Regions from separate parts of the Arthrobacter sp. B2I5 genome, predicted to be linked through region 3. Evidence: riboswitches for the same ligand, from Rfam matches in the RefSeq annotation. Region 3 holds a riboswitch; each other region holds the start of a gene.
What was found. A riboswitch is a leader RNA that binds a small molecule or an ion and turns the genes downstream of it on or off. The one in region 3 is predicted to bind S-adenosylmethionine.

Region 1: it holds a riboswitch for S-adenosylmethionine, as region 3 does, so the genes downstream of both, QFZ60_RS06700 (aminotransferase class V-fold PLP-dependent enzyme) here and QFZ60_RS00565 (DUF1737 domain-containing protein) in region 3, are expected to answer to the same signal.
Region 2: it holds a riboswitch for S-adenosylmethionine, as region 3 does, so the genes downstream of both, QFZ60_RS13790 (homoserine O-acetyltransferase) here and QFZ60_RS00565 (DUF1737 domain-containing protein) in region 3, are expected to answer to the same signal.

Annotation. Positions count from the first base shown of each region.
Region 1 is NZ_JAUSYF010000001.1:1,407,967-1,414,628, reverse strand. It holds gene aroA (3-phosphoshikimate 1-carboxyvinyltransferase) at 1-394, shown strand, start outside; gene QFZ60_RS06710 (ribosome small subunit-dependent GTPase A) at 384-1,499, shown strand; partial or broken gene hisN (histidinol-phosphatase) at 1,544-2,357, shown strand; SAM riboswitch class IV at 2,510-2,623, shown strand; gene QFZ60_RS06700 (aminotransferase class V-fold PLP-dependent enzyme) at 2,661-4,079, shown strand; gene QFZ60_RS06695 (class I SAM-dependent methyltransferase) at 4,181-4,939, shown strand; gene QFZ60_RS06690 (metal-dependent transcriptional regulator) at 4,985-5,698, shown strand; gene QFZ60_RS06685 (CrcB family protein) at 5,706-6,107, shown strand; gene QFZ60_RS06680 (CrcB family protein) at 6,104-6,502, shown strand; gene QFZ60_RS06675 (hypothetical protein) at 6,566-6,662, shown strand, end outside.
Region 2 is NZ_JAUSYF010000001.1:2,926,001-2,932,662, forward strand. It holds gene mmsB (3-hydroxyisobutyrate dehydrogenase) at 1-277, opposite strand, end outside; gene QFZ60_RS13775 (LysR family transcriptional regulator) at 413-1,321, shown strand; gene QFZ60_RS13780 (zinc-binding dehydrogenase) at 1,338-2,480, opposite strand; gene QFZ60_RS13785 (MFS transporter) at 2,490-3,872, opposite strand; gene QFZ60_RS13790 (homoserine O-acetyltransferase) at 4,037-5,152, opposite strand; SAM riboswitch class IV at 5,165-5,280, opposite strand; gene QFZ60_RS13795 (bifunctional o-acetylhomoserine/o-acetylserine sulfhydrylase) at 5,382-6,662, opposite strand, start outside.
Region 3 is NZ_JAUSYF010000001.1:130,271-136,932, forward strand. It holds gene QFZ60_RS00545 (HNH endonuclease signature motif containing protein) at 1-522, opposite strand, end outside; gene QFZ60_RS00550 (DUF1905 domain-containing protein) at 663-980, shown strand; gene QFZ60_RS00555 (O-succinylhomoserine sulfhydrylase) at 977-2,185, opposite strand; gene QFZ60_RS00560 (rhodanese-like domain-containing protein) at 2,186-2,596, opposite strand; gene QFZ60_RS00565 (DUF1737 domain-containing protein) at 2,593-2,868, opposite strand; SAM riboswitch class IV at 2,882-2,997, opposite strand; gene opgC (OpgC domain-containing protein) at 3,224-5,689, shown strand; gene QFZ60_RS00575 (hypothetical protein) at 5,822-6,076, opposite strand; gene QFZ60_RS00580 (TetR/AcrR family transcriptional regulator C-terminal domain-containing protein) at 6,300-6,662, shown strand, end outside.

The DNA.
Region 1 (6,662 bases), 1.3 Mb from region 3:
CACCAGTGAACTGGCACCGACGGTGGCAGCCCTGTGCGCCCTTGCCTCCGGACCTTCCCGGCTCAGCGGGATCGCCCACCTGCGGGGGCATGAGACGGACCGGCTCGCGGCCCTGGTGGCGGAGATCAACCGGCTCGGCGGCGACGCCGAGGAAACCAGCGACGGCCTGGTGATCCGGCCCGCCCCGCTGCATGCCGGCGTCGTGCACAGCTACGCGGACCACCGCATGGCCACGGCGGGTGCCATCCTGGGACTCGCGGTGGAGGGCGTCCAGGTGGAGGACATCGGCACCACCGCCAAGACCATGCCGGACTTCCCACAGCTGTGGGCCGGCATGCTGGCCCAGGAAGCGGGGTTCGCAGCCGGACCGGAAGGGCGCGTCAGTGGCGCGTAGCACTGGTTCCTGGGACGAATCGGACGTCCGCATCCGTCCCAGCAAGAAGGGTTCCCGGCCACGCACCAAGGACCGCCCCAGCCATGACGACGCCGTGACCGGACGGATCATCACGGTGGACCGCGGCCGGTATACCGCAGTGGTGGACGAGGACTCGGAGAACGAGCGCGTTGTCATTGCCGCGCGCGCCCGGGAACTGCGCCGCTCGCCAGTGGTTGCAGGCGATTTCGTGTCACTGGTGGGGGACGTGTCCGGCGCACCGAACACGTTGGCCCGGCTGGTGAAGATCCAGGACCGCCACACTCTCCTGCGCCGCAGCGCCGACGACACCGACCCCATTGAACGGGCGGTGGTGGCCAACGCGGACCAACTGGTGATCGTGGTGGCCGCGGCCAACCCGGAGCCCCGCACGGGATTCATCGACCGCGCACTGGTGGCCGCCTACGACGCAGGGATCGAGCCAATCCTGCTGGTCACCAAGGCCGACGTCAAAGACCCCGCGGAACTCCTTTCCAACTACACCCACCTGGACTTCCCGGTCATCATCAGCCGGACAGCCGATGCGCAGGCATCGGGCATCGACGCCCGGTCCGATGACGGCCTCTCGGCGCGGCTGGACAGCGCGGCGGTGGCTGCCCTCCGTGACCACCTGGACGGCAAGGTCACCGTGATGCTGGGTCACTCCGGTGTTGGGAAGTCCACCATGGTGAACGCGCTGACCGGCGCCGAGCGGGCCACCGGCGGAGTGAACGCCGTGACCGGACGCGGCCGCCACACGTCGTCGTCCGCCCTTGCCTTGCGGCTGGCGGATGCGCCGCCCGGCAGCTGGATCATCGACACCCCCGGCATCCGCTCCTTCGGCCTGGCGCACGTGGACCCGGACCGGATCCTGCGTTCCTTCCCGGACCTCTCCCCCGGCATCGAAAACTGCGAACGCGGCTGCAAGCACACGGCAGCCGCGGTGGACTGCGGCCTTGACGACTGGGTGGCGGGCGGACACGCAGGTCCCACCGGGGCTGCCCGTCTGGCGTCCCTGCGGCGGCTGCTGGGTGCGGATCCACGGATGGAAGCACAGGAAACCAAGGAGCTCGGCAGCGTCAACTGACGCGTTCTCCCGGCAGAACCGTTTGCAGACGGTAGTTTGGAACCATGATCCAACCCGCTTCGAGCTACAACGATGACCTGCGCCTGGCCCATGTCCTGGCCGACTCCGTGGATGACCAGACGATGAGCCGCTTCAAGGCCCTGGACCTCCACGTTGAGACCAAGCCGGACCTGACGCCGGTCACCGACGCGGACAAGGCCGCCGAGGAAGCCATCCGCGGCCAGCTCTCCCGTTCCCGCCCCCGCGACGCCGTCCTGGGCGAGGAATTCGGGAGCACCGGCCACGGTTCGCGGCGCTGGATCATCGATCCCATTGACGGGACCAAGAACTTTGTCCGCGGCGTTCCGGTGTGGGCCACGCTGATCGCCCTCGTGGATGAGGGCGAGCCGGTGGTGGGTGTGGTCAGTGCCCCGGCCCTTGGCAAGCGCTGGTGGGCGGCGAAAGGCATGGGCGCGTACATGGGAAGGTCCCTTGCCGCCGCCACCCGGCTCCGCGTCTCCGACGTGTCAAAGCTTTCCGATGCCTCCCTCTCGTACTCCAGCCTGGGCGGCTGGAAGGAACGCGGAAACCTTGACGAGTTCCTCGGCCTGACCGAGGATGTCTGGCGGACCCGGGCCTACGGCGATTTCTGGTGCGTACTGCATGGTGGCCGAAGGCTCGGTGGACATCGCCTGCGAACCGGAGCTGAACCTCTATGACATGGCGGCCCTGGTGCCGATCGTGGTGGAGGCCGGCGGCCGGTTCACGTCCCTGGAAGGCGAGGACGGCCCGTTCGGCGGAAACGCCCTGGCCACGAACTCAATCCTGCACTCGGAGGTCCTGCACCGCCTGAACCCGTATTTGGACGACCTGCTGTAGCTGACGCCCTTTCCGCAAAAAAGCGAATAATGCGACGCCGGACACCTTCCTGGGGAGGTGTCCGGCGTCGTTTATTCGGCTGCACGTAATAAACGCCTTAACAATCGCCGCGGCTTCAATCCTGGCCGCCCCATGTCCTACGCTTTTAGGCAGGTCACGAGTGCCAGCGCAAAACCCCGGTTTGCTGGCCGGCAACCCTCCATTCGCGGTGGGGTGCCCCGGGTGACGACCAGGCCGGTCCGGAGCGGATGCGGCAAGCGCGGATTCCCCCATGGCGGAGTCCTGTCATCAAGTGAGGTCTCTGTGACAACTGCCACCGTCTCCCCCCAGCCCGTCATTGCCGAAGCCGCCGTCCCCAACGGACGCCGCGCCGCGGCCGGCCGGCCGCTCGCCGCCGTCACCGGCGCTGAAATCCAGGCACCGCTGATTTCCGGCGGCCACGTGCGGTACGCCAACCTCGATTACGGCGCCTCCGCCCCGGCGTTGTCCGTGGTGTCGGCCTACCTTAACGAGATCCTCCCCTACTACGCGAGCGTCCACCGCGGGGCAGGATACGCATCCCAGATCAGCACCTCCGTGTATGAGAACGCGCGCAGCATCGTCAGGGATTTCGTCGGCGGCCGCGCGGATGATTCGGTCATCTTCACGCGCAACACCACGGATTCACTGAACCTGCTGGCCGGTTGCCTGCCGGTAACGGACGGCCGGCACGACGGCGAAGTGCTCTACCTGGACATCGAACACCACGCCAACCTCCTGCCGTGGCAGGGTGTCCCGCACCGCAGCATCGTCGCCGCGGACACCATCACCGGCACCCTGGAGGCTCTTCGGGCCGAACTTGCACAGGGCGGCGTCAGCCTGCTTGCGGTCACCGGAGCCTCCAACGTCACCGGCGAAATCCTGCCCATCCGTGCCCTGGCCGCGCTGGCCCATGAGCACGGCGCACGGATTGTGGTGGATGCCGCCCAGCTCGCCCCGCACCGCCGCGTGGACATCAGCGCGGACGACGTCGACTACCTCGCCTTCTCCGGCCACAAGCTGTACGCGCCCTTCGGCGCCGGCGTCCTGGTGGGACGCCCGGACTGGCTGGACGCCGGCGTCCCGCACCTCGCAGGCGGCGGCGCGGTCAAGGAAGCCAGGCTCGACGGCGTCAGCTGGGCCACCGGGCCGGCGCGCCATGAGGGGGGCTCACCGAACGTCCTCGGAGCCGCCACACTGGCCCGCGCCACCCAGGTGATTGCAGGCTTGGACCAGGAACGCTGGCATGCCCACGAGTCCGCCATCCGTTCCTTCCTGGTGGAGGGCCTGCAGGGGATCGACGGCGTCACCGTCCACCAGATCTTCAAGGACACCAACCCCGAAACGGACACCATCGGCGTGGTCAACTTCTCCGTTGAGGGCTACGACGCCGGACTGGTGGCGGCCTACCTCTCGGCAGAGCACGGGGTGGGACTGCGGGACGGCCGATTCTGCGCCCATCCCCTGCTCAAGCGCCTGGGCCTGCCGTCCGGTTCCCTCCGCGCCAGCTTCGGTGTCGGTTCACGCCTGGAGGACGCCGAACGCCTGCTCGCCGGCATCCGCGCCCTGCGGAGCAACGGTCTGGGCTGGGATTACGTGGTGGACGCCGGCCGCTGGGTGCCCGCCAATGACACCCGCACCTACCCGCACTGGGCACCCAACACCCCGGGCACCGCCGGCGCCGCGCCCTGCATCGACGACTGACACCCCGCCCAACCCCTGCCGCCCAGGCGATCGATCCGGCGGCCGGGAGGATGCGGTAAATTCGAAAGGTACCGCAGGATGCCAGGTGAAGGAGGCCACGCGTGGTTCGGGGTGGCCCCAAGCTTGATCACGGACGGCGCAGGGAACTGGGGCAGAGCTTCCAGGACGGCGGCAGGCACTACCAGCGCGTCCGGCCCGGCTACCCGGAAGAGGTGGCCCGGTGGCTGGTGCCCGCCGATGCCCACGATGCCCTCGACGTAGGCGCCGGAACCGGAAAGTTCACCGCTTTGCTGCTGGACATGGGACTGCACGTCACTGCCGTGGACCCCTCCGCGGACATGCTCGCCCAGCTCACTGAACACTATCCGGCCGCCACGGCCGTGCCGGGGACTGCCGAGGCGACAGGCCTGCCCGACGCCCGCTTCGACGTCGTCACCGTTGCCCAGGCGTGGCACTGGTGCGATGCCCTGGCGGCAAGCACCGAGCTGGCCCGCGTCCTGCGGCCGCACGGGACGCTGGCCCTGGTCTGGAACCAGCTGGACACCTCTGTTCCCTGGGTGCACCGGCTCTCCCGGATCATGCACGCAGGCGACGTCTACCGGCCCGGCCACAAACCCGTCGTCGGGCCCGAATTCCAAGGCCTCGAAGGGCACGTCACCCACTGGCAGGACACGGTGACCACCATGGACCTGATGGAACTCACCAAGTCCCGCAGCTACTACCTCCGCGCCGGCGAGGCCACCCGAGCCAAGGTCCTGGCCAACCTGGAATGGTACCTGCATGAACACCTGGCCTACACCCCTGACCAGGAAATCGACCTGCCCTACCTCACCCTGGCCTGGCGGGCGGTCAAGGCATGACCTCGCATCCCATGCGGCGCACGCCGAGCCGGTAGGCTTGACCGTGTGAAGACCAGCGCGCCCTCCTCCTCGATCGAGGACTACGTCAAGGTCATTTATTCGTTCACGGAATGGCAGGACAAGCCCATCACGTCCACCCAGCTTGCGCAGCGGCTGGGGGTGGCCAATTCCTCGGTGTCCGAGATGGTCCGCAAGCTCAAGGACCAGGGCCTGGTGGACCACAAACCCTACAGCGCCGTCACGCTCACCGAGGACGGCCTGCGGCTGGCCCTGGCCATGGTCCGGCGCCACCGGTTGATTGAGACCTACCTTGTCCAGCGGCTCGGATACAGCTGGGACGAAGTCCATGATGAGGCAGAACAACTCGAACACGCAGTGTCGGACACGTTCATCGAACGGGTCGCCGCCAAGCTCGGCAACCCAAAGCGTGACCCGCACGGCGACCCCATTCCCACTGCCGACGGGCAGGTGCTGATGCCGCGCGCGCACCTCCTCGCCGAACTGGACCCGGGCCATGCCGGCAGGATCACCAGGATCAGCGACGACAACCCGGAGCTGCTGCGCTACCTTGCCGCCCAGGACATCGACCTCGACGCCGATGTCGAGGTGGTGGGCCGCCGGCCCTTCGGCGGCGCTTTGGTGGTGCGGATCGGCGCTTCGGGCGGCGCCCGCGAGTTCGACCTCGCTGACGAGATCGCCTCCGCCCTGTGGGTCTCCAGCGACGCCCCGCACGCCGGCTGCAGCCTGGACGGTCCCTGACGTGGCGATGCCCACCGGCCGCGCCTGGCTGGCTGTGGCCGTCGGCGGTCTGGCCGGCAGTGAGCTGCGCTACGGGCTGGGGCTGGCGTTTCCGGACGTGCCCGGCTCGGTCCCGTGGGCCACGCTGGCTATCAACATCAGCGGCAGTTTCGTCCTCGCGGCGCTGACCACCGTCTGGATGGCCCGCCCGCATACTGCGTTCTGGCTGCGGGCAGGGATCGGGCCGGGCCTGCTGGGCTCCTTCACCACGTTTTCAGCGGTGATTTTCGCCTCGGACCAATTGGCCCGCGCAGGTGCACACCCGGTCTGGATCCTGTACCTGGGATTGTCACTGGGACTCGGTCTGGCGGCTGCCGGCCTGGGCTGGCGTTCCGGAAGGCTGATAGCCCGGAACCTCGGACTGCAATGATCACGGCAGCCCTGGTGGGAGTCTTTGGCGTGGCCGGCGCGCTCCTGCGGTTCGCGGTCGACAGCTGGTTCGCGCACCACAGCAGCATCCGCAGCGTCCGCAGGGCCGGCCATGTGGCACTGCACTGGCCCTGGGCCACGCTGGTGGTCAACGTCATGGGGTGCTTCATCATTGGCCTGGCACACGGGCTGACCGGCAGGCTGGGACTGGGCGCGGAATGGCAGGCGGGCCTGGCCACGGGACTGGCCGGCGGGCTCACCACCTTCAGCTCATGGACCACCGCCACCATCCGGCTGCTCAGCGAAGCCAGGTTCGGTGCCGCGGCCCTCAACGTGTCAGTCAACCTGGGCCTCGGGTTTGCCGCCGCAGCCGCGGGGATTGCGTTGGCCGCATAGGTACCGCTGTTTCCGGTGACGTTCCGGCCGGCGATTTGGCGGCCTCCCGTATGGTGGAAGGTGATGATCAGCAGACGCGACGCCGCAATAACCCTTGATGTCCCCCTTGAAATGGCGCAGCGCCACGGCCTGCCGAAATGGATGACGGAGGCCGAACTCC
Region 2 (6,662 bases), 2.8 Mb from region 3:
CAACCAGCAGCGTGCGGGTGTCCGCGTGCGCCAGCACGCCGTCCGCACCCAGGTACACCGCGCGGGCATGTTCACCCTTTGGCAGCATGGTGAACACGGCGTCTGCACCGTCCACCGCTTCGGCGATGCTGGCGGTCCGTTTGACGCCGCCTGCCTCAGCCGCTGCCAGGGCGGTGGGATTGAGGTCGAAACCGCGGACATCGTGCCCGGCCTTCACCAGGTTCACGGACATGTGGCCGCCCATGTTGCCCAGGCCGATCCAACCGATAACTGCCATGCGTAAGCTCCTTTGCTTCCATTCCAGCCTTGCTGCCGGCATGTCTGTGTCAACGATCACACCCTGTTAGAGTGCAATCAAGGGGAAAAATTACAGAGACCATGTGCATTGCTGCACATCGATGGAAGGACCGGCGTGGACCCCAGACGGTTGCCCAGCCCCGACGACCTGCTCATCCTGCTGACGGTTGCACGCCTGGGCCGCTTCAACGCCGTGGCGGAAACACTGGGGACAACCCACACCACCATTTCCCGACGCATCCTCGCCCTGGACAAGCAGCTGGGCGGCCGCACCCTGGAACGGAGCCCGCACGGCTGGGAACTGACGCAGCTCGGCGCCGCCGCGGTGGAGGCGGCAGAGACAATCGAGGCCACGCTGGGCTCGCTGTCCGGCCTGATCAGCCAGGACCAGAGTGCCCTGGCCGGCCTGGTCCGCGTCGCCACGACGGACGGCGTGGGGGCCGTCTTCGTGGCCCCGTCGCTGGTGCGGCTCCAGCAGCAGAACCCGCAACTGAACGTTGAAATGCTCAGCGCCACCCGGAAAGTCAGCCAAAACCGGTCGGGAGTGGACCTGGAAATTGTGGTGGGACGGGCCGAGGTCACCAGCGCACAGACCATCTTCCTGAGCAACTACTACCTGCGCCTTTACGCCAGTTCCGCCTATGCCGCCCGGAATGGCCTGCCGGAAAGGCTCGACGACGTAGGGCAGCACGGGTTTGTCTCTTACGTGGAGTCCGCACTCCAGGTGGCGGAGCTGGGGCCGCGCTGGTCATCGGAGCTTCCCGTGCCCAGGACAAGCTTCCAGGCCACCAGCGTGTTCGCCCAGGTGGAGGCGGTACGGCAGGGCGCGGGCATTGGGCTGCTGCCCAACTTCATGGTGGCGGAATCCGACCATTTTGTTCCCGTCCTGGCCGCCGACTTCGAGCGGCAGCTCCCTATCTGGGCCGTTGCCCGCCCGGAGTCGCTCCGCTCGGCCCCAGTGCAGGCCGTGATCGGGGCACTCAAAGAGGAGATGAAGGAGCGCGCCGGGCTGCTGGCAGGTTAGGCCGGCCTCGAAGGGCTCAGGCCTGGAAGAGCCGCCGCACCACCTGCCCGGATGCCAGCGCATCAAGGCCCTCGTTGATCTCACTCAGTGGCCGCGTGTCCGTGTGCAGCAACTCAACGAGGAGCCTGCCCTCCCGCCAGAATCCGAGGTATTTCGGGATGTCGCGGGAGGGCACGGCATCCCCCATGTAGGAGCCCAGCAGCCGTTTTCCCGCTCCGGCAAACTGCAGGGCGGGTACCGTCAACTGGGCGGACGGATGGGGCAGGCCCACCGAGACCACGGCACCTCCCCGGGTAACCTGCTCCAGGCAGGAGGCAATGACGCCCGCCGAGCCCACGGCCTCGATGGCAACGTCCACGCCGTCACCGGAGGCTTCCGCAATCAGCCGGGCCGCGTCCTCCGGAGTTCCCACCGACGTGGCCCCGGCGTCGCGGGCCAGCTGGTGCTTGCCCTGGTTTGGATCAATGGCAATCACGCTGGCTGCCCCCGCAAGGCGCGCTGCCATGACGGCGGACAGGCCCACCGCGCCGAGCCCGAACACTGCCACGGACTGGTCGGGACCGACTCCGGCTGTGTTGAACACCGCACCCATTCCGGTGAGCACGGCGCAACCAAACATCGCGGCAACCGTGTCCGGGACGTCGTCGTCAATCACCACCACCGATTCCCGGGCGACTACCGCGTAGTCGGCAAAGGCCGAGACGCCCAGGTGGTGGTTGATGCGCTCCCCCGCCGGCGTCCGCAGCAGGGCCGGCCCGTGCAGCAGGTCTCCGGAGCCGTTGACCTCCGCTGCGCGGTGGCATAGGGCCGGCCGGCCGGACAGGCAGGCCCGGCATTTCCCGCAGCTGGGCACGAAGACCAGCACCACGTGGTCGCCCACCGCCACGTCGGCCACAGCTTCGCCGACGGACACCACCCGCCCCACGGCCTCGTGGCCCAGGGCCATGGGAAGCGGCCGGACGCGGGAACCGTCCACCACCGAGAGGTCCGAATGGCACAGGCTGGAGTAGGTGATGGCAACACCAAGCTCACCGGCCCGCGGCTCCGGCTGCTCCAGTTCCTGCACCAGCAGCGGGCCGGCATCGGAGTAGGTCCGTTTCCCGGGTCCGGCCCCCGGGGTGGGGGCCGGAACGGTGGAGTATAGGACGGCGGCTTTCATGGGAACCTGCTACTTCTTGTTGGCGGCAAGGAGGTCGGCGGTGCCCTGGGCGTCGGCGGCGTCCACGTCGTGCAGCGAGATGCCGCGGGTTTCCTTCAGGAAGAAGACCGCGACGGCGGTAATGGCGCAGGCGATCAGCAGGTAGACGGCCACGGGGACGGAGGACTTGTAGGTGCCCAGGAGCGAGGCGGCGATGATCGGAGCCAGCGAACCGGCCACGATCGAGGTCACCTGGTAGCCCAGGGACACCCCGGAGTACCGCATCCGCGTGGGGAACATTTCCGCCATGATGGCAGGCTGACCTGCGTACATGAAGGCGTGGAACACCAGCCCGATCATGATGGCGGCAAGGATGATGGCATCGTTCTTGGTATCCATCATGGGGAAGGCGAAGAAGCCCCAGGTGGCACCCATGACGGCGCCGGCCATGTAGACGGGTTTACGGCCAAAGCGGTCCGACAGCTTGCCGACCATGGGCACCACCGCGAAGTGCACGGCGTGGGCCAGGAGCAGCAGGAGCAGGATGCGGGTGGTGTCGGCCTGCACCACGGTCTTCAGGTAGGTGATGGAGAACGTGACCACCAGGTAGTACAGGATGTTTTCCGCGAAGCGCAGGCCCATGGCGGTGAACACGCCGCGGGGGTAGCGCCGGAAAACTTCGGCCACACCGTAGCCCTTGTGGCCGGCCTCGACCTCCTTGCGGGCCTCCAGGAAGATGGGTGCGTCGTTGACTTTGGTCCGGATGTAGTAGCCGATCAGGACGATCACCGCGGACAGCCAGAACGCCACGCGCCAGCCCCATCCCAGGAAGGCGTCCTGGGTCAGCGTGGAGGACAGGATGAACAGCACGGCCGTGGCCAGCAGGTTTCCGAGCGGCACTGCAGACTGCGGCCAGCTGGCCCAGAATCCGCGGGACTTGCTGGGGCTGTGCTCGGCCACGAGGAGGACGGCGCCGCCCCACTCCCCGCCGACGGCAAAGCCCTGGGCAAACCGGAGCACCACCAGCAGGGTGGGAGCCCAGTAGCCGATCTGCTGGAAGGTGGGCAGGCAGCCCATGAGGAAGGTGGAGACGCCCACCAGGATGATGCTCAGCTGCAGTAGCTGCTTCCGGCCGAACTTGTCGCCGAAGTGGCCAAAGACGATCCCGCCGATGGGGCGGGCCACGAAGCCGACTGCGTAGGTGAGGAAGGCGGCGATGATGCCGTCCAGTTCGGTGCCGGCGTTGGGGAAGAAGGCCTTTCCGAACACCAGCGTGGCGGCGGATGCGTAGAGGAAGAACTCGTACCACTCCACGACGGTTCCGGCCATGGAGGCCGTCACCACCTTCTTGAGGCCTGAGGCCTTGACGTCGGTTTCCTCTGTACGCCTTGCGGCGGAGCTTTCCGTACTCATGTGAACTCCTTCAGCGTCGTCGTCGACACCACGGGGACCAGTCAATGGCGGCCGGATGTGATGCACACCACGAACGCCGGATTCGATTGAGTATGGTCTGCCTGCCGTGCAACCTCAACGCCGATTAGTGCAGAAGGCATCTGCAGGAATGCACATGCGGGGCCTCAGGCCAGGAAGGTGCCCCTCAGCTGGCTGCCCAGCTGGCCGATTTCGGTCAGGAACCCGTCGTGCCCGATCGGGGCCCGGATGACGTGCACCTCGACATCCCCGGGCAGGGCCTGGGCCAGTTCATGGGATTGGGACGGAAAATAGAGCCGGTCGGAGTCGACGGCGGCAACGAGGAAGCGTGCAGTTGACCTGGCCAACGTCTCTGCGAGGCTCCCCCGGCCCCGGCAGATATCGTGGCTCATCAACGCTTCGGTCAGGGCAATGTAGCTGTTCGCGTCGAAGCGCTTCACGAGCTTGTTGCCCTGGTGGTCCAGGTAGCTTTCCACCTGGTAGCGGCCCCGGGCGGCCAGGACTTCGCCCTTCAGGGGCGACTCGGTCGCCTGCGGTGACCGGCCGAAGCGGCCTTCCAGCTCGGCTGCGGAGCGGTACGTGATGTGGGCGATGCGCCGGGCAAGGGCCAGGCCGTCTTCCGGGCTGGGACCGCCGTAGTAGTCGCCGCCGTTGAAATTCGGATCCTGCCGGATGGCCAGCGTCTGGGCCTGCGCGAAGGCGATCTGCTCGGCTGTGCTTGCGGCCCCCACGGCGATGACGGCACAGCGCTGCACCCTCTCCGGGTAGGTCACGGCCCATTCCAGGGCACGGGCGCCGCCCATGGAGCCGCCCAGGACGGCGAACCAGCTCTTGATGCCCAACTGGTCTGCCAGCCGGGCCTCCGCCACCGTGCTGTCCCGCAGGGTGACGAGCGGGAAACGGGAGCCCCAGGGGGATCCGTCCGGGGCGGCCGACGACGGGCCCGTTGATCCGTAGCAGCCGCCAACAATGTTGATGGACACCACGAAGAACCTGTCCGTGTCCACGGGCGCGCCGGGACCGGCCAGCTGTTCCCACCAGCCTTCCTCGTCGGTGTCGCCACGGGTCACGTGGGTGCTTCCGGTCAGGGCATGCTCAATCAGGACGGCGTTGCTGCCGTCCGCGTTAAGCGTGCCCCAGGTTTCGTAGGCCAGCGTGACGTCCGGGAGGTAGCCGCCGGCTTCAAGTTGCAGTCCCCCAATGGAGGCGTAGCGGACGATTCCGTGTTCGGGGATGGTGGTTCGGGCGACGGTAACCGTCATGGCAAGACCTCTTCTACGCGCTTGCCCGCCGTCATTTGACCGGCAGGCCAGGTCCTCACCCGGGGCACCCCACCGCGGATGGAGGGTTGCCGGCCAGCAAGCCGGGGCTGTCACTGGCACTCATGACCTGGTTCGAGTGTACGAAACACCCCCCGTTCCAAGCCAAGAGTGTGACTGGTTGTGACTTCCCGGCTTGCCGGCGGCACTCACTGCAGCCCCGGCTGTTGTCTTATGCCGCAGCGCCCTTGGCTGCGCGGAAGCCCGCTTCCAGGTCAGCCAGAATGTCATCGATGTGCTCCAGGCCAACGGACAGCCGGACCAGTCCCGGGGTCACCCCTGCCACTGCCTGCTGCTCCGGCGAAAGCTGGCTGTGGGTGGTCGACGCCGGGTGGATGACCAGGGAGCGGACGTCGCCGATGTTCGCAACGTGGGAGTGCAGTTCAAGGGCGTCGACGAAGCGCTTGCCCGCCTCCGCCCCGCCGGCCAGGTTGAAAGCCACCACGGCACCCGTCCCCTTGGGCCCGTACTTGCGGCCACGTTCGTACCAGGGGCTGGAGGGCAGCCCCGCGTAGGCGACGGATTCGACGTCGTCCCTTCCTTCCAGCCAGCGCGCCACTTCCGTGGCGTTGGCAACGTGGCGCTCCACCCGCAGGCTCAGTGTTTCCAGGCCCTGGGAGATCAGGAAGGCGTTGAAAGGGGACACGGCCGAGCCGAGATCGCGCAGCAGCTGGACGCGGGCCTTGAGAATGTAGGACAGGTTGGCCCCGAGGGCGCCGCCTTCTCCGAGGTCCCGCGCGTAGACCAGGCCGTTATAAGTGGGGTCCGGGGTGTTGAAGCCGGGGAACCGTTCAGGATCCTCGCTGAAGTCGAATTTTCCGGAATCGACAATGACGCCGGCAATCGCCGTGCCGTGACCGCCAAGGTATTTAGTGGCGGAATGGATCACGATGTCGGCGCCCCACTCGAGCGGACGGATCAGGTACGGGGTGGACAGGGTGTTGTCCACGATCAGCGGCACGCCTGCCTGGTGGGCCACCTCGGAGATGCCTTCGATATCCAGGACGTCCTGGCGGGGATTGGACACCACTTCGCCAAAGAAAAGCTTGGTGTTGGGCTGGACGGCGGCGCGCCACTGGTCCAGGTTGTCGGGATCGTCCACGAACGTGACCGAGATGCCGAACTTCTTCAGGGTGTGGGCGAACAGGTTGTACGTTCCGCCGTAAAGGCTGGGGCTGGCCACGATGTGGTCCCCGGCCTCCGCGATGTTCAGGACCGCGAAGGTCTCCGCTGCCTGCCCGGAGCTGAGCAGCAAAGCGGCCAGGCCTCCCTCAAGGCTGGCGATCCGCTGTTCGACGGCGTCCTGGGTGGGGTTGCCGATCCGGGTGTAGATGGGTGCAAGTTCAGCCAGGGCAAAGCGGTTGGCTGCGCTTTCGGCGCTGGGGAACACGAAGGACGTGGTCTGGTAGATCGGCAGGGCACGGGCTCCCGTGGCACTGTCCACTTCCTGGCC
Region 3 (6,662 bases):
GGCCGGGTTGGGGGCATCGGGGCTGAAGAAGTGGGCTACTAATGCGGCGGCACTGTCCGGGGTGAGGCCTTCGGTCTCGTCCGCTACAACTTTCGCGTGCTGCCAGGACAAGGCACCCGCAGACAGCGCGTCCATCAGCGGCGGCAGGGAACACACCTGCCGGGACTGCTCCACGAACGCCCCGGCCGCTCCGGAACTGATGGTCAGGACCCCGGCGATCTCCTCCACCGCTGACATCTCTACGTAGGTGCGTTCGTGCACCGGCGCGTCCGGGGCAAGCATCGCGTGCTGGAACCCAACGCACTCCGCAGCATCGCGTGCCTTGACCGCGGCGAGCTGCGCCTCCAGCCGCTTCACCACCTCCAGCCGTTCCAGCCGGAGCTCGTACCGCCGCTGCAAAACGTCTACGTCAGCACCAACCCCGGCGGCCAGGAAATTATCCTCAGCAGCAAGCGCGTCGAGGGCGGCAACGGAGGCATGAACGCCCTCCAAAACCACCCCGCCACCGCTGCTGATTCCCATAAGAGCATCTTCCAACGGGGGTCTGACAATATGAGGGCGCGAAGCCCGCCGTCTGGAAAGGCCCTGAAACTTGTGCCCGTCTCATAGCTGCAGCGGCGAAATCTGTGGCACGTGCGGGGGCGGCGTGCCATACTCGGCGCGTGACGCCGTCGTATTCCTTCAAAACCGAACTCCGGCTGTACCCAGGCGAAGCCGGCTGGCACTTCCTGACCCTGCCGCCAGAGGTGGCGGATGACATCCGCGCTCTAACGGCAGGGGCCAGCAAGGCATTCGGCTCCATTAAAGTGCAGGCCAAGGTGGACGGCCACGCGTGGCAGACGTCGCTGTTCCGCGACAGCAAAAGCGCGTCCTACCTGCTCCCCGTCAAAAAGGAAATCAGGGACAAGGCGCACCTCAAGGACGGTGACAGTGTGCAGGTCCAGCTGGAAATCGGGACGGACCATTCCCGGCCCGGCTAGACCTGCTTCAGGGCCTGTTCCAGGTCGCCGATCAAATCGTCAACATCCTCAAGGCCCACGGAAAGCCGGACCACACCGTCAGTGAGGCCAATGGCGGCACGTCCCTCCGGCCCCATGGCGCGGTGCGTGGTGGTGGCAGGGTGCGTGATCAGGGACTTGGAATCGCCGAGGTTGTTGGAGATGTCAATGATCCGCAGCCCGTCCAGCAGCGCGAAGGCCGCTTCCTTGCCGGAGCGCCCGCCGGTGGAGGCGAGCTCAAGGGTGAGGACGGTACCGCCGGCGCTCATCTGCCTTGCGGCCAGCTCATACTGAGGGTGGGATTTGAGCAGCGGATACTTCACCCAGCTCACGGCGGGCTGTTCCTCCAGCCACTCCGCGAGCCGCAGGGCGGTGGCAGCGGAATGGCTTACCCGCAGGCTCATGGTCTCCAGGCCCTTAGTGAGAACCCAGGCGTTGAACGCGGAGAGTGCCGGCCCGGTGTGGCGCATCAGCTGCTTCACCGGGCCGTCGATGAACTCCTTCGTGCCCAGGATGGCGCCGCCCATCACCCTGCCCTGGCCGTCGATGTGCTTAGTTCCCGAGTAGACGATCACGTCCGCGCCCAGGTCGCCGCAGCGCTGCAGCAGGGGAGTGGCAAAGACGTTGTCCGCCACCACGGTGGCCCCGGCGGCGTGCGCAAGCTCGCTGACCGCGGCGATGTCCACGATCTCCTGCATGGGGTTGGACGGGGATTCGAAGAAGACGGCGGTAGTGGGCTGGGAGAGGGCCTCGCGCCACTGGTCCAGGTCCGGACCATCCACGAAGACGGTCTCCACGCCCCACCGCGGGAGGATCTCGTTCAGGATCACAAAGCAGGACCCGAAGAGCGAACGGGCGGCCACCACCCGGTCCCCGGCAGCCAGCAGGGCACCCAGGGCGGTGAACACCGCGGACATGCCCGACGCCGTCGCAAAGCACGCTTCGGTGCCTTCCAGCAGGCGCAGCCGCTCCTGGAACGTGGCCACGGAAGGGTTGCCGTAGCGCGAATAGACAAAGCGCTCGTCCTCGCCGGTGAAGGCCCGTTCAGCTGCTGCAGCGGATTCGTAGACGAAGCCGGAGTTCAGGAAGATGGCCTCGGACGTTTCCTGGAAGTTGGTGCGGTCCAGCCCGCCGCGGACAGCCTGGGTGTCAGGGCTCCATCCCGGGGCGTCTTGATTGAAGCTCACTTAGTTCTTTCCGAGGTTGGTGGGCAGGCCGCGGTTCTTCCAGCCGTTGACGGTGCGCTCACCGTAGCGGTCCGGCTCGCCTTCAAAGCCCTCCAGCACGTTGTAGGAGGTGAAACCGGCCTGTGTGGCGGCGGTGGCAGCGGCAACCGAACGGGCGCCGGACCGGCACAGGAACACCAGTTCAGCGGACGGGTCCTCCGGCGCCTGCTCCTTGAGGTCCTTCACGAAGTCTGGGTTGGGGATGCCGCCGGGGAAGGTCCACTGGATGAAGAGGGGATCGTTGTCCGTGGCCTTGGTGTCCGGGATGCCGATGTGGGCCCATTCGCCCTCGGTGCGGACGTCCACCAGGATGGCTCCCTGCTCCAGCTTTGCCCATGCTTCCTGGGGCGTGAGATCTCCCGCGTAGCTCATGCGTGGCCCTCGCCGTCGAACTCGCCCTCAAAGTCTGCGTCCAGCTGATCCACCGCGGTGGCCACCGCTGCGTCGGCGGAGGCGATTGCTGCCGGAAGGACCACTGCCTGCGCCACGATGACACTGCTGCCGTTGAAGGTGGCTGCCGGGCTGCCGTGCAGGACGTAACCGTCAGCCAGCGCAGCCGAGATCCGTTCGCAGAAGGAGCGGTCGTCCGGGCCTGTGATCAGGCGGTAGGACAATTTTTCGTCAGGGGCGGGTGCGTCGGACACGACGGATCTCCTTCTTTCACGCTTGCAGCTCGAATCGGTCGATATGCCGAGTACTCACCTGAGGCACCCCGCCGCGAAAGGGAGGGTTGCCGACCGGCCAGTCAGGGCTTCACACCGGTACTCATTACTCCCCAAAAACGTAACACCTGCCGCGCCGGGCCGCACGGCCGCCGTCGTCATGTTCCGTAATTGAGCTGCGCCGAGGGAAGTTGCAGCGCCCGGGGACGGTCCGACGGCGGACATCACCGCAGGTGGGCCGCCTGCCGCGCGCTGTCAGCAGCCGCCGGGCCGATAAAGTTCTTACCGGGGCGCCGCCGGCGTCATCAGGGCAATGAGTACCGGGGGGCTTCTCACCATGCGTGCAGTCACATCGCACCACCACGCCGCAACCCGCCGGAACCATCGGCACCCGATCTGCGCGTTTCTGGCCGCGGCCCTCATTGGGCTCATGGTCCTGCTGGCCGCTGCTCCGTCGCATGCGGCGGAGGCTGCACCGGAGAAGGGAAAGCCCTGGCTTGGTGCCGTGCTCGAATGGGGCGAGGACACCGCCGCAGGCTTCAGCGGCAGGCTGGGCGCCCGCCCGGCCGTCTTCGGCCACGACATCACCATTCCGTACCGCGATTCCGAACGGAATGACATCGATGGCTTCCTTCAGCAGGCCGGAGCCGAAGGCACCCACGCCCTGCTCACGGTAAAGCCATCGGTGCCGCTGGATCAGCTCGGCGCACCCGAGGCAGAAGCGTTCGCCAAGCAGGTGCGCGGCCTCGCCGCCGGCTTCAAGGGGCAGCTGCTGATCCGGTTTGCCCCGGACATGAACTCAAGCTGGGTGTCCTGGGGCCAACAGCCTGCCGCCTACCGTGAGGCCTTCCAGGCGGTTGCGGCAGCGTTCAGGAAGTACGACGGCGGCCCGGCCGCCATGGTGTGGGCGCCTTACCTGGGCAAGGACTACCCCTTCGACCGCAACCGGGATGCGCCGCAGCCGGGAAGCGAGGGCTTTACCCTCCTGGACACGAACGGTGACGGGGCCTGGGACGGAAGCGACAGCGCCTACGCGCCGTACTACCCGGGCGATGACGCCGTGGACTGGGTGGGGCTGGCTGCTTATCACGATGACACCGCCGGAGGTGCCGCCGTCAACACCGCGCCGCGGGCCGGCGAACTCCAGGAGATGCTGACGGATTCCGGCAATGAGAACTTCTACGGCACCTATTCGGAAGGGCACAGGAAGCCCTTCCTGCTTCAGACCGCGGCCTTCTACAGCCCGGCCTCGGGCGGGGCGTCCGAGGCGGAGATCAAAACCGGCTGGTGGGACCAGGTGGTAACAACTGCCACGTCCTCCGGTTTTGCCGGGACTGCCGCCGTGGTCTGGGACGAGCGCACCAGCACCAGGGATACCGGCGTGGCAAGCATCAGCTGGCTGCTTACGGGACAGCCGGAGATCGCCAAAGCGGCCCTGGAGAGACTGAAGGCAGCACCAATCGTTACCGGTCCCGTCTCCGACGTGGCCTCAGGAAGCACGTACGTCAGGGCCAACACCCTCCCGGGGGCCGCCGCCTGGTCTGTCGCTGCCGCCATGGTGATCCTCCTGGCGGCCCTGTGGCAGATTCCCCGCCGGATCGACGCTGCCACGGCCTGGAGCTACCGGGATCCCTCCACCCGGGATTCGCGCGTGGATCTGCTGCGCGGAGTGGCCATCGTCTTTGTGGTGGTGAACCACCTGGGCATGGCCTCGCTGTTCCAGCTGCTCACCCAGGAGGCCGTGGGCTTCGTGTCCGGCGCGGAACTGTTCGTCCTGTTCTCCGGCCTGGTGGTGGGCATGGTGTACGGGCCCAAGGCCAAGGAGGACTTCGGACGGGTAGTGGACCTCACCACGCGCCGCGCCGGCAAGCTCTACCTGACGGCACTGGCTGTTCTGATCGGCGTCTTCCTCCTGTCCCTGCTCCCGTTCTTCCATACCGAGGCCCTGACCACATTCGTTGACCAGGGAACCGGTGGAGCCGGGCATACCGGATCCGGCCGGACCTATGACCTGTACGCCGGCATGTCATCGCTGTTCCAGTTCCCCGTCCCGCCCCAGGTGCTCCCGGCCATCGTGCTGCTGCAGTTCGGGCCCTGGCAGTTCAATGTCATGGGGCTCTATGTGGTGCTTTTGCTGGCCAGTCCGCTGATCCTCGCGGCGCTGAACCGCGGCAAGGCCATCTGGGTGCTGGTTGCGACGCTCAGCGTATATGCGGTGGGGGCCGTGACCCGGTTCCGGATCCTGCCCTCGCAGTTCGAGGACTCCTTCCCGCTGCTGGTGTGGCAGGTGCTGTTCGTGCTCGGGCTGGTTGCGGGTTACCACCGGCGCAGCATCACGGCGTGGCTGTCCCGGCACACTTGGGCGGTAGTTGCGTGCACCGCGGCCGCATTCGCGCTGGCCTTCCTGTCCTGGGGCAACCCGTACCTGGCCAACAGCTACGATGTCCGCCTGGCGCTCCTGCCGGACGCCTCCTACCGGGCCATGTACGACGCCTTCTTCTCCCGCACATACCTGGCCCCGGGCCGCCTGCTCAACGTCCTGGTCCTGGTGGTGGCGTCCTACGCGTTCCTCAGCGCCTACTGGAAACCGGTGGAGCGGCTCCTGGGCTGGTTCCTGGTTCCGCTGGGCCGGGCCACGCTTTACGTGTTCATCATGCACGTGGTGCTGATCGCCGTCGTGGCCAATATTCCGGCGCTGCAGCAGCAAAGCATCTTCCTGAACACCGCCGCCTACGCCGTGGTCCTGGCGCTGCTCTGGGTGATGGTCCGCACCAGGTTCCTGTTCCGGATCATCCCTACCTAGCGCCGGGCCAGCCCGGGCTGCCGCCCTGTTTCCAGCCAGGGCGGGCATGAAAAATGCTGCGGCACGGTGTGCCACAGCATTTAATCAGGTACCACTGGTTGTCCGGTGGCCTTGTGCTAAAACCGGGAGGGCTCAGACCAGTCCGGGGTAGCTGGTAAGGATGTAGTCGGCAGCGGCAGGACCCTTCATGCGAAGGCCGTTGCGGCGGGGCGAAATCCGGTGCTTCATGGCTGACCAGAAGCTGTCCTCGGTGCCGGGCGACTGCTGGTTGATGAAGCACCAGCTGGTGTACAGCCCGTAGAGGCGGTCACGGTCCAGGCTGGAACCTGAGGCGTGGTCGGGGTAGGTGGCTTCGTTGAGAAAGAGATCGAACTGCGAATGTGCCATGATGGCTCCCCTTCGCTAAGTGCTCGGCGCCGCCGTTCGGCTACAGCAGCAAAACCCAATGTCCTGCACGTGGCCATCGGATTTATAGGTTGAGTCCCCCTGAAATGCAGTGGGCCTCAGCGTTGTCAGCGCCTGTCTACGATGTAGACTGTACTAGTAGACTACAAGTGATGCAACCGTCTCGATTTATTCGGGACACCACCTCCACAGCTAGGACAACGCCATGGATGCCCCGCGTGCTTCAGGCCGCACACCTGTCAAGGCAAGGTTGAGCAGGGAAACCGTGCTGGCCAAGGCCCTCGAACTGGTTGATGCAGAAGGGCTGGACGCGTTGACCATGCGGCGCCTGGGGCAGGAGCTTGGCCGGGACCCCATGAGCCTCTACCGCTACGCCGAGAACCGGGCCGCGCTCCTGGACGGGGTTTCGGAGCTGGTCCTTGACCAGCTCCCGGTGCATCCCGAGGACCCGGACTGGAAAGCCCAGCTGCGGAACATTGCCCATGACCTGCGGATGCTGGCGCTCGAGCATCCCAACGTTGTCCCCCTGCTGGTGACCCGGCCCCTGTCCACGCCGCTGGGGCTGCGC